DNA from 2 places in the Gordonibacter massiliensis (ex Traore et al. 2017) genome. Region 2 is predicted to be linked to the other one. Evidence: predicted binding sites of a transcription regulator. Region 2 holds the regulator's gene; the other holds the start of a gene.
The links. Region 2 encodes LexA, which represses DNA repair genes until DNA is damaged. Its sites were predicted from a motif close to CNAACANNTGTTNG; they were not measured.

Region 1 (5,420 bases), on a different contig from region 2:
CGCGAGGGCGACCGATGGCTCGTGACCCATCTGCACCATTCCATGCCGAACGCCGACCAGCAGCGCGACGAGTACTATCCCAAAACCGTCACCGAGCAGGCGAACGCCGCGCTCAAGTACTCCAAGGCGCTGGAGCGCAGGGCCGAGCTCGACTCCATGACCGAGTTGCTGAACCATGCCGCGTTCGAAAAGTACGTGTCGTCGGAGCTGATCGACGGCGGCACGGGCAGCGCGTTCTTCATGATCGACCTCGACTACTTCAAAGAGGTGAACGACACGCTGGGACACCCCGAGGGCGATCGGGTCATCCGCGAGTTCGCCGACGTGCTGGGGCAGGTGTTCGAGCGCGACGCGCTGCTCGGGCGCCTGGGCGGCGACGAGTTCGCCGTGTTCACCACGTGCGCAGTCTCGGTCGAAGAGGCGGAGGCCAAGGCCCAGGAGCTCATCGACACTTGGAAAGGACGCTCGCAGGGCAGGCCGGTTCGCCTAGGGTGTTCGGTGGGCATCGTGCGGGCCGTTCGCGGCGACACGTTCTACGATCTGTACCGGGCGGCAGACGGCGCGCTGTACGAAAGCAAGCGCGGAGGCAGGGGCAGGTTCAGCTGGTAGGCGCCCCGAGAAGGCAGCGGCCGCTTTGTCCTTCGAAAAACGGCTTTGCTTTCGCCGTTCGTTCGCCTAAAATGGACGCATGGAACACGCATCCGACATTCTCTCCTCCCCAGCCGTGGTTTCGGCGGGGCGATGGCTTTAGCTTCAAGACTCGCGTTCGCGGGCTTGAAGCATTTTCGTACCCGGTAGAAGATCATCGTCTGAGAAGAGGATACTCCCATGCAGATCACCAACGATCAGTTCACGCTTATCAAAGACCAGTTCAAGACCCTGAAAGAACGCTCGCCGTTCTACGCCATGAAGTTCGAGGGCATCGACCTTGCCGACGTGCAATCCCAGGAAGACTTCGAGAAGCTGCCGTTTTCCGAGAAGGACGACCTGCGCCGCGTGTACCCGCTGGGCCTGCAGGCCGTGCCCGACGAGGACGTCGTGCGCATCCACTCGTCCTCGGGCACCACGGGCACGCCGGTCATCATCCCCTACACGCAGCAGGACGTTACCGACTGGGCCATCCAATTCGCGCGCTGCTATGAGATGGCGGGCATCACGAACCGCGATCGCATCCAGATCACGCCGGGCTACGGCCTGTGGACGGCGGGCATCGGCTTCCAACTGGGTGCCGAGCGCCTGGGCGCCATGGCCATCCCCATGGGGCCGGGCAACACCGAGAAGCAGCTGCGCATGATGCAGGACCTGAAGTCCACCGTGCTGTGCGCCACCAGCTCCTACGCGCTGCTTTTGGCCGAGGCCATCGCCGAGCAGGGCATCGGCGACAAGATCTGCCTGCGCAAGGGCGTCATCGGCTCCGAGCGCTGGGGCGACAAGATGCGCAAGCGCATCGCCGACGAGCTGGGCGTGGAGCTGTACGACATCTACGGCCTGACCGAGGTGTACGGCCCCGGCATCGGCATCTCGTGCGACGAGCACAACGGCATGCACATCTGGGACGACTACGTGTACTGCGAGATCGTCGACCCCAAGACGGGCAAGAACGTGCCCGACGGCGAATCGGGCGAGCTGGTCATCACCACGCTGCGCAAGCAGGGCGCGCCGCTCATCCGCTACCGCACGCACGACCTCACGCGCATCCTGCCGGGCGATTGCGCCTGCGGCTCGCACCATCCGCGCATCGACATCCTCATCGGCCGCACCGACGACATGGTGAAGGTGAAGGGCGTCAACATGTTCCCCGCGCAGATCGAGGAGGTCATCCGGTTCACCGACGGCGCCTCGTCGGAGTACCAGGTGATGATCGACCACCTGTTCGGCAAGGACATACTCACGGTGTTCTTCGAGACCGAAGCCACCGGCGAGGACAAGAAGCGTGTGGAGGAGGAACTGGCTTTCATCTTCAAGGGCAAGATCGGCTGCACGCCCGTTGCCAAGGGCGTAGCCATCGGCGAGCTGCCCCGCTCCGAGAAGAAGACCCAGCGCATCTTCGACAACCGCTACTAAAAGCGCCATCCAACAAGCATTCGAGCGCCCGTCGCCCTCCAAAGGCGACGGGCGCTCGTGCTTCATGACGGGTATGTCGCTGTCGCCATCCAGCGGTGTGAGCGTGAACTCAATGATATATGAGTGCAATCATCATGGACAAAATCGCAACCTATGGCAATTCCCCCGTTTGCTAAGAAATTGCGACCTGGGCTTTTATCGGTCGCAAAAGCCGGCGGATGCGAGAAACGCCTCCCAAACATGCCACAAGTCCAAATTTTATCCACGCCTTCGCCGATGCCGAAAGCGGTTTTCGAATGCTTCACATGAAGCGTCCGTTCGCTAGCGGGCTATTTTGCTTACTTTTTGCCTTGTGCCGATGCTCCACTGTGGTAAAGTATGCGCATGAATTCCGCGAAGGGACATATGGCCGTTGAGCAGCGCTGGCGCTTCGAGCTGGCCGTTGCGGCCGCTTGGAGGTCCTTCGCTCCCCGGTCTTCCGAGTCGTTGGCGACGTTCGCCTCGGGTCGGGCGGCTTCGTCCAACGAGGCTTCAGCCTACCGGGCCCTTCCTTACTATTCCTACCGATACCTCTAGCACATGGGTTTGCCCGTGGTGCTGCGACGTGTCGGATTCCGACATGGCGCGCCCGCAGCCGGCAGAGTCATGTGCGCCACCGCGCGGGCCTGTTCCCGGCGCGTTGTTTCACGTGAAACATTTGTTCTCATATTGTAGTATGCGGCGACAAGTGTTTCAGATGAAACCCGTCAAGGCGAAGAGGTTCCGAAACTCATTGGCACGCGGGCAGCTCGGAGAGGCCCGCTTGAGACGATAGGAAATTCCGATGATCGAAAAGATATGCATGGTGCTCATTTTCGTGGGCGTGGCGGTGGGCGTGGGCATTTACTGCCGACGACACACCGGCACCGTCGACGGCTTCATCCTGGGCGGGCGCAACGTGGGGCCGTGGCTTTCGGCGTTCGCGTTCGGCACGAGCTACTTCTCCGCCGTCATTTTCGTGGGCTACGCCGGCCAGTTCGGCTGGAAGTACGGCGTGGCCGCCACGTGGATCGGCATCGGCAACGCCATCCTGGGCAGCTTGCTGGCCTGGTGGGTGCTCGGCCCGCGCACGCGTGAGATGACGCACCGCCTGGGCGCGTCCACGATGCCCGAGTTCTTCGGTGCGCGCTACCAGTCGAAGGGTTTGCGCATCGCGGCCGCGGCCATCATCTTCGTGTTTCTCATCCCGTACACGGCCAGCGTGTACAACGGCCTGTCGCGCCTGTTCGGCATGGCGTTCGGGCTGCCGTACGAGTGGTGCGTCATCGGCATGGCCGTCATCACGTGCATCTACGTGGTGCTGGGCGGCTACATGGCCACCGTCATGAACGACTTCATCCAGGGTATCGTCATGCTGTTGGGCATCGTGGCCGTGATCGTGGCGGTGCTGGTGAACAACGGCGGCTTTACCGAGGCCATCACCACGCTCTCGCTCATCCCGGCCGAAGGCTCCGAGATGGCCGGGCCCTTCGTGAGCTTCTTCGGGCCGAACCTGCCCGACCTCATCGGCGTCATCATCCTCACCAGCCTGGGCACGTGGGGCCTGCCTCAGATGGTGCAGAAGTTCTACGCCATCAAGAGCGGCCCGGCCATCAAGCAGGGCGCCATCATCTCCACGGTGTTCGCCATGATCGTGGCGGGCGGCAGCTACTTCCTGGGCGGTTTCGGGCGGCTGTACGGCGGCCAGGTGGAGATGACCGCCGCTGGCACGCCGGTGTACGACTCCATCATCCCCACCATGCTATCCACGCTGCCTGACCTGCTCATCGGCATCGTCATCGTGCTGGTGCTGAGCGCGTCCATGTCCACGCTGTCGTCGCTCGTGCTCACGTCGTCGTCCACGCTCACGCTCGACCTCATCAAGGACAACCTGGTGAAGAACATGAGCGAGAAGAAGCAGCTCTCCTACATGCGCGTGCTGCTGGTGGTGTTCATCGTGATCTCAGCCGTGCTGGCGCTCGTGCAGTACAACTCGTCGATCACGTTCATCGCGCAGCTCATGTCCATCTCGTGGGGCGCGCTGGCCGGCTCGTTCCTTGGCCCGTTCTTCTGGGGGCTGTTCTCCAAGCGCATCTCGCGTCCGGCCGTGTGGGCCAGCTTCATCGTGGGCGTGGGCCTGACCACGGGCAACATGATTTCGGGCTTCGTGGGCACGCCGTTCATCGCCAGCCCCATCAACTGCGGCGCCATCGCCATGGTGCTGTCGCTGGTTGTGGTGCCGCTGGTGAGCCTGGTCACCAAGCGCGTGGACTTCGAGGTCGACCCGCCGCACGTGGAGGGCGCCATCGACCGCGAATACGAGATGGAGTTGGAAGAAGAGGACGAGTAAAGCACGCTTGATTAGAGCGTCGGCCACACCAGCAGTTCGCGCGAGTACATGTTGATGGGGGCCACGGCAACGAGGATGTCGCTGTCGAATTGGTTGTATTTGTTGGGTGCCGCTTCCTCCACCCACTCGATGCCCAGTTCCTCGGCGATGGCGAATGCGTCGGCAGCCAGCGATTCGCCTCGATACACGACGAGCGCCACTGGATAGTCGAAAGACGTAACGTGGCGCACGTCGTAGCCTTCGTCGACGAGAGTCGCGGTCATGGAGTCGGCCAGCTCTTCGGATCGTGTGTTCGCTTGTACGATGATAGAGACACTGCTGCGGTCCCCTACGCGCGGACCGTCGGCTTCGGTCGGCCGCGAGCCGTCGTCCAGACGTGGAGTCACATGCTCGGACGTTTTTTTCGCTTGCACGTACTGATCGTCGATGGTGTTCGGGCCCGTCGAAGACGGAGCGTCGTCATTGTTCGACGTGGTGGCGCTCTCGTCGTTCGTCTCGGGCGCCTCGATCGGTCGGTCGGATGCGGTTGGCATGCTGTTGGGTGCCTGCTCCTTCGGCGCGTTGCTCGCGCATCCGGCGATGAGCACGCCTATCAGGCAAAACGAGGCAAGCAACAGAAAGGTTCCGAATACCGTTGCGGGGCTAGCGAAGGGACTGCGGTTCGATCGGCTGCGGCTGAGGGGCATGGCTATCACCTCTGTTGGTTGGACCGATGGCTTCTTCCCCACAGTATGCGCTTCGACAAAGAGGAATGCACGTGCGTTTCTCCTTGTTGGTGTTAAAAGAACAATTTTGTGACAGCGGTGCGCGAACGCTATACTGTCGGGTGATATCGTCACGCCTCTTTTCGAAAGCGCTCGCATGGTCTTCCAGCTCGTTGCCATATACTTTCCCGCGCTGGTGTTCGGCTTCCTGTTCGTGCGGAATTACCGCAAGGAGCCGCGGCAGTTCCGCAACGCGCTGTACTTCCTGTTGCTGTGCCTGTTCG
Region 2 (5,420 bases):
GAAAGCCAGCTTGAGGTCGACCGCCGCATGGTCCGCAAGCGCATCACGTCCATCAAGCGCGAGCTCAAGCACCTGGCCGACGTGCGCGCCGTGCAGCGCGAGAGCCGCTACGAAAGCGGCATGTTCAAGGTCGCGCTGGCCGGCTACACGAACGCGGGAAAGTCGAGCCTGCTCAACCGCCTGACGAACGCCGACGTGCTCGCCTACGACAAGCTGTTCGCAACCTTGGACTCCACCACGCGCAAGTTCGTGCTGCCCGAGGGTCGCGAGATAACCATCACCGACACGGTTGGCTTCATCCAGAAACTCCCCACCACCCTGATCGAGGCGTTCAAGTCGACGCTTGACGAGATAACGGGGGCCGACCTCGTGTTGCACGTCGTCGATGCGTCTTCCGACGAGTACGAGGCGCAGATACGGGCCGTAGAGGACGTGCTCGGGCAGATCGGCGCGCAGGACCTCCGACGCGTGCTCGTGTTCAACAAGTGCGACCTGTTGGACGAGGAACATCTTGCCGCGCTCGAGGCGCGCCAATCGCAGGCGCAATTCGTGTCGGCGGCGACAGGGGAGGGCATCGGCGAGCTGGTGGACCATATCGCCCGCTTGGCCTCGGCGCATGACGAGCATTTGGACGTTCTCGTGCCCTACGGGCGCGGCGATTTGGTGTCCGTCGCGCACGAGCGATGCCATATCCTGTCCGAAACGCACGAGGAGGGCGGCACGCACATCGTCATGCTCGCGGCGCCTTCCTATGCCGGACTGTTCCGTCCGTTCTCGATCGAGCGCTCTTAGAGTTACTCTAAGTCACTCGCAAGGGCGGGTTGCTGCCTGCCCGGCACGAAACCGGGCGGTAAAAACGATCAAGCGGCGAGCGCACCGTGCGTTCGCCGCTTGATTTTTCGACTCTAAGCCTTACTGCACCGGGCGGGCAGCAACTCGCACCCAGCGGGGACCAGCATGCCCAGCCTCTTGCCGTGCGTGAGAGAAAGAAAGGCTTTCCTCGCTACGGTCCCGACGGCCTTTACAGGCGGCGGAACACCGCGACCACCTTGCCTGCGATGGAGCAGTCGGTGGTGATGATGGGATCCATCGTGGAATTCTCCGGCTGAAGGCGGATGTGGTCCGACTCCTTGTAGAACCGCTTGACCGTCGCGCCGTCGTCGATGATGGCCACGACGATGTCGCCGTTGTTGGCGACGGGCTGCTCCTTCACCACCACGTAGTCGCCGTCGTTGATGCCCGCCTCGATCATCGATTCGCCGCGTACCGACAGCAAGAACGACGGCGCGTCGCCCACGATGTCGGTAGGCAGCGAGATGGTGTCGGTGATGTTCTCCTCGGCGAGGATGGGGGAGCCGGCCGCCACGTTGCCCACAAGCGGCACGTTCACCACCTTGTTGAAGCTGGGCTGGATGACGTTGGAAGGGCTTTCCACGTTATCCAACGGATAGGTGAGCGCGATGGAGCGCGACTTGAGGGGATCGCGTTTGATGAGCCCCTTGTCTTCGAGCGCTTTGAGATGCACGTGAACCGTCGAGGGGGAGGAAAGGCCCAGGCTCTGGCAGACCTCGCGCACGGTGGGGCCGTAGCCCTTCTCGCGAATGCACTCCTCGATGCAGTCGAGCACTGCCTTCTGGCGCTTCGTCACTTTTTCGGACATGCCCCGTCCTTTCCCTTGGCGAACAAATGTTTTAATTTCATATTGACATGAACCTTTGTTCGCTCTATTATATATGCGAACAAAGGTTCTACGCAAGGGCTAGGAGGCAGAAAGATGAAGAATTTCGAGGTGCGGTGCGCCACCGATGGCACATCGGCTCTGCAGCCGGAATTCGATTACGCGCCCATGAGCACGGGGGCTATCATCGAGTTTCCCGGGCGCGCCTCCCGACGCGCCCTCGCGTATCCGGAGCGCGATGCGATCCGCGACGTTTCCGCTCGGGCGGCCTCCACGTCGCGTTACGCGGAAGCCTCCCGAACGGCGCACGCCTTCCGCTTCGGCAGCATAGGCGGCTGCGCTTACGGTCGCGTAAGGCCGTGGCAGGCGGCCATCGCCGGTTGCGTCTTCTCCGCCTTGGCGCTTGCGAGCATGTTCGTCGGCCTGTAACGGCCGTTTCGATACCCACAGATGCTGCGTTTCTGTGGCTGCAGGGCGCTCCCGCCACCCCGGGAGCGCCCGTTTTCATCCAAACGTTGCTTCGCAGGCAGGGCGCTTGTGATAAACTGCGTTAAACGTCGAGCATGAGCCGCAAGGTCGTTCGACGCTGGCAGCGACATCCGCGTCATGGTATGGCATCCACGTCAAGGCGCATGCGATAGGGAGACAAGGAACATGAAGCACTAACGAAAGCCTTCGGGCACCCGCATATCATGTCAGATACGCATCGGGTGCGCTTTCGTTATCGTTCCTCGCGTTTTCATCCCCTATTCGAACCATCTCATCGATCCGTTCGAACGATCTCGGCGAAACACCGCGCATCCGGTGCCTCTCGAAGGGAGGCCCTTCATGTTCGTTACCGCACATCACCTCACGTACATCTACGACGGCGCCGACAGCGCCGCCCTTGACGACGCTTCCGTCGCGTTCGCACCCGGCTGGACCGGCGTTGTCGGCTCGAACGGGGCTGGCAAGAGCACGCTGCTCAAGCTGGTCTGCGGAAGCATGGAACTCCAAACAGGGAACGTGACGCCGCGGATCAAGGGATACGTCTGCGCTCAGTCGACCGACGAGCCGCCGTCCGATCTTGAGGAGTTCGCCTGCGATTACGGTCCGACGGCCGTGAGGCTCAGGTACCTGCTCGGTATCGACGATGCGTGGCTTTGGCGGTTCGACACGCTTTCGCACGGCGAGCGCAAACGCATCCAAATAGCGTGCGCTCTCGCCGCCGAGCCGCAGCTGCTCGCGCTCGACGAACCCACGAACCATCTGGACGCCGACGCACGCAGGCAAGTCGCCCGAGCGCTTGCCGCTTATGACGGAGTCGGCTTGCTCGTGTCCCACGATCGATCGCTTCTCGACGAGCTCGTCGGTTCCTGCGTGTTCGTTGAGAAGGGGCGGGCTACAACCGTTTCCGGCACCTACACGCAGGCGAGAGAGGAGATGGCCCTGCGGCGTCGAACCGCTTCCGCAGAGCGCTCGAACGCGCGCCGCGACCTTGCCCGCATCAAAGCCGAAAGCGCCCGAAGGGAAGGGGTCGCCGCGCGTTCCGCCTCTCGGCGCTCTGCGCGGCATCTCGACCCGCGCGACCACGATGGCCGGGCCAAGATCGGCTTGGCCGTGGTCTCCGGCCAAGACGGCAAAACCGGGCGGCTGGCGTCGCACATGGGAAAGCAGGTTGAACGAGCCGAGAAGCGCTTGGCCGAGACGCGCGTCGAGAAAACGTACGGCGGACCTCTCGACTTGGACGCAGCGCCAGCCAAGCGAAAGGTGCTGGCTTCGAAAGAAGCCGGCATTATAGCGCTGGGCAACCGTCGCGTTCTCCATCATCCTGCGCTGCATATCGGCAACGAGGATCGCATCGGCCTCGTAGGGGAAAACGGGGCAGGGAAATCGACCTTGCTCGCCGCAATGCTCGAGCAGGTTACGCTCGCAGAGGGCGTGGTGAGCATTCCCCAAGAGATGGATCGCGAACGCGGGCGAGCGCTGCTCGCGTCCGTGAAAGCCATGGGATCGTCGGACCGCGGGCGCCTGCTCTCCATCGTCGCACGCTTGGATTCTCCGCCGGAGCGCATCTTGGGCGGCGACGAGCTCAGCCCCGGGGAAATGCGCAAGCTCATGCTGGCGCAGGGCCTCATGGGCCGGCCGCACCTCATCGTTATGGACGAGCCTACGAACCACTTGGACATCGGATCCATCGAAGCGCTGCAAACCGTGCTGGCCGATTGCCCTTGCGCGCTTGTGCTCGTGTCGCACGACGAGCGGTTCCTCGAGGCGCTCACAACGTCGAGATGGGTGTTCGACGTGGAACGGACGACCCGAGAAGGGGTGGGGGACACCTATGTGCGGATCGAGCACTGACGAACAGGGGAGACGCGCGTCCAAGCGCGTCTCCCAAGCATGAAGGAGCGTCCCCGTCTCTAGCTGCAAGGCGGGTTTTTTTGCATGGATCGACGATGTTGATTGAACCACAATATCTGGTATGTTAGGCTGAGCCAAAGTCGAGCAAAAGGAGCTCTCATGCGCTGCCCTTCCTGCGGAAACCCTGAATCGAAGGTAGTCGACTCGCGTCCTTCCGAAGACGGCACGGCCATTCGACGCCGTCGCGAATGCCTCGATTGCGGACGGCGCTTCACCACGTACGAGCGCCTTGGCGACAATCCGCTCATCGTCGTCAAGGCCGACGGGTCTTCCGAAGCCTACGATCGCCAGAAGCTTATGCGGGGGCTGCTCATCGCCTGCGCGAAGCGGCCCATATCACCCGAACAGATCGGTTCGCTCATCGACAGCATCGAGACCGAGCTGCGCAACGCGTCATGCAACGAGATCAAGTCGAAAGAGCTGGGCGACATGGCTCTCGTTCGCCTGGCCAAGCTCGACGACGTGGCTTACGTTCGATTCGCGAGCGTTTACAAGGACTTTCAAAACGTCGGCGAGTTCGCCGCCGCACTCGAAGGGCTGCGCTGATGGAACAGTTGCGCGTGCCTATAAAGTCGCTCGACCCCGATCTTCCGATACCTTCGTGCGCCTATGCGGGCGACGCCGCCGTCGACCTGCGCTCAACCGAGGGCACGACGCTGCAGCCGTTCGAGCGCAAGCTCGTGCCCTGCGGCATAGCCGTGGCCATTCCTGCAGGATACGCGGGCTTCGTTCTGCCGCGCAGCGGGTTGGCCGCGAAGCACGGCATGTCCTTGGTGAACTCGCCGGGGCTCATCGACAGCAATTACCGCGGCGAGATCAAAGCCGTGCTCGTCAATCTCGACCCGCATGAGCCGTTCGTTATCGAGCGTGGAGATCGTATCGCGCAGCTGGCTATCATGCGCGTGGCCGATACGACGTTCGAACCGTGCGTCGATCTCCCCGAGACCGATCGAGGAGCGGGAGGCTTCGGCAGCAGCGGCGTGGGAAACTGACGCGATACTCCTCTTCGTCCTCGAATGCATGCGGTGAACCAACGGCCGATCATGACGCAACCGGCAGCGCATCGTTGCACTTAGAGTAACTCTAAGTTAGAATTGTTTGCATTAGAGCTACTCTAAGCAAGTTGTTTTTCGTATTAGAGTTACTCTAATGCGATGGTCTGCTTCCGAATCTCGCGACCGAGAACCCAAGCATAAGGAGAGCCATGGACGATACCGAACAGATCGACCGAATCGGCTTCGAAGGTTCGTCCGGTTGCGATCGTGATCCTGCATACGGCATCGCCGACGTCGTTTCCATAACGGGCATATCGGCGTTCACCATTCGCTATTACGACAAGTGC

Region 1: the regulator LexA is predicted to act here: its motif matches at 2,755-2,768, upstream of HCH03_RS01445 (sodium:solute symporter family protein).

The regions. Positions count from the first base shown of each region.
Region 1 covers NZ_JAASIO010000001.1:360,437-365,856, forward strand. Annotated here, with positions in the region: gene HCH03_RS01435 (diguanylate cyclase domain-containing protein) at 1-609, shown strand, start outside; gene HCH03_RS01440 (phenylacetate--CoA ligase family protein) at 829-2,064, shown strand; gene HCH03_RS01445 (sodium:solute symporter family protein) at 2,888-4,432, shown strand; gene HCH03_RS01450 (hypothetical protein) at 4,444-4,965, opposite strand; gene HCH03_RS01455 (YdcF family protein) at 5,294-5,420, shown strand, end outside.
Region 2 covers NZ_JAASIO010000012.1:101,527-106,946, forward strand. Annotated here, with positions in the region: gene hflX (GTPase HflX) at 1-792, shown strand, start outside; gene lexA (transcriptional repressor LexA) at 1,022-1,660, opposite strand; gene HCH03_RS12750 (hypothetical protein) at 1,775-2,107, shown strand; gene HCH03_RS12755 (ATP-binding cassette domain-containing protein) at 2,507-4,018, shown strand; gene nrdR (transcriptional regulator NrdR) at 4,178-4,624, shown strand; gene dut (dUTP diphosphatase) at 4,624-5,070, shown strand; gene HCH03_RS12770 (MerR family transcriptional regulator) at 5,283-5,420, shown strand, end outside.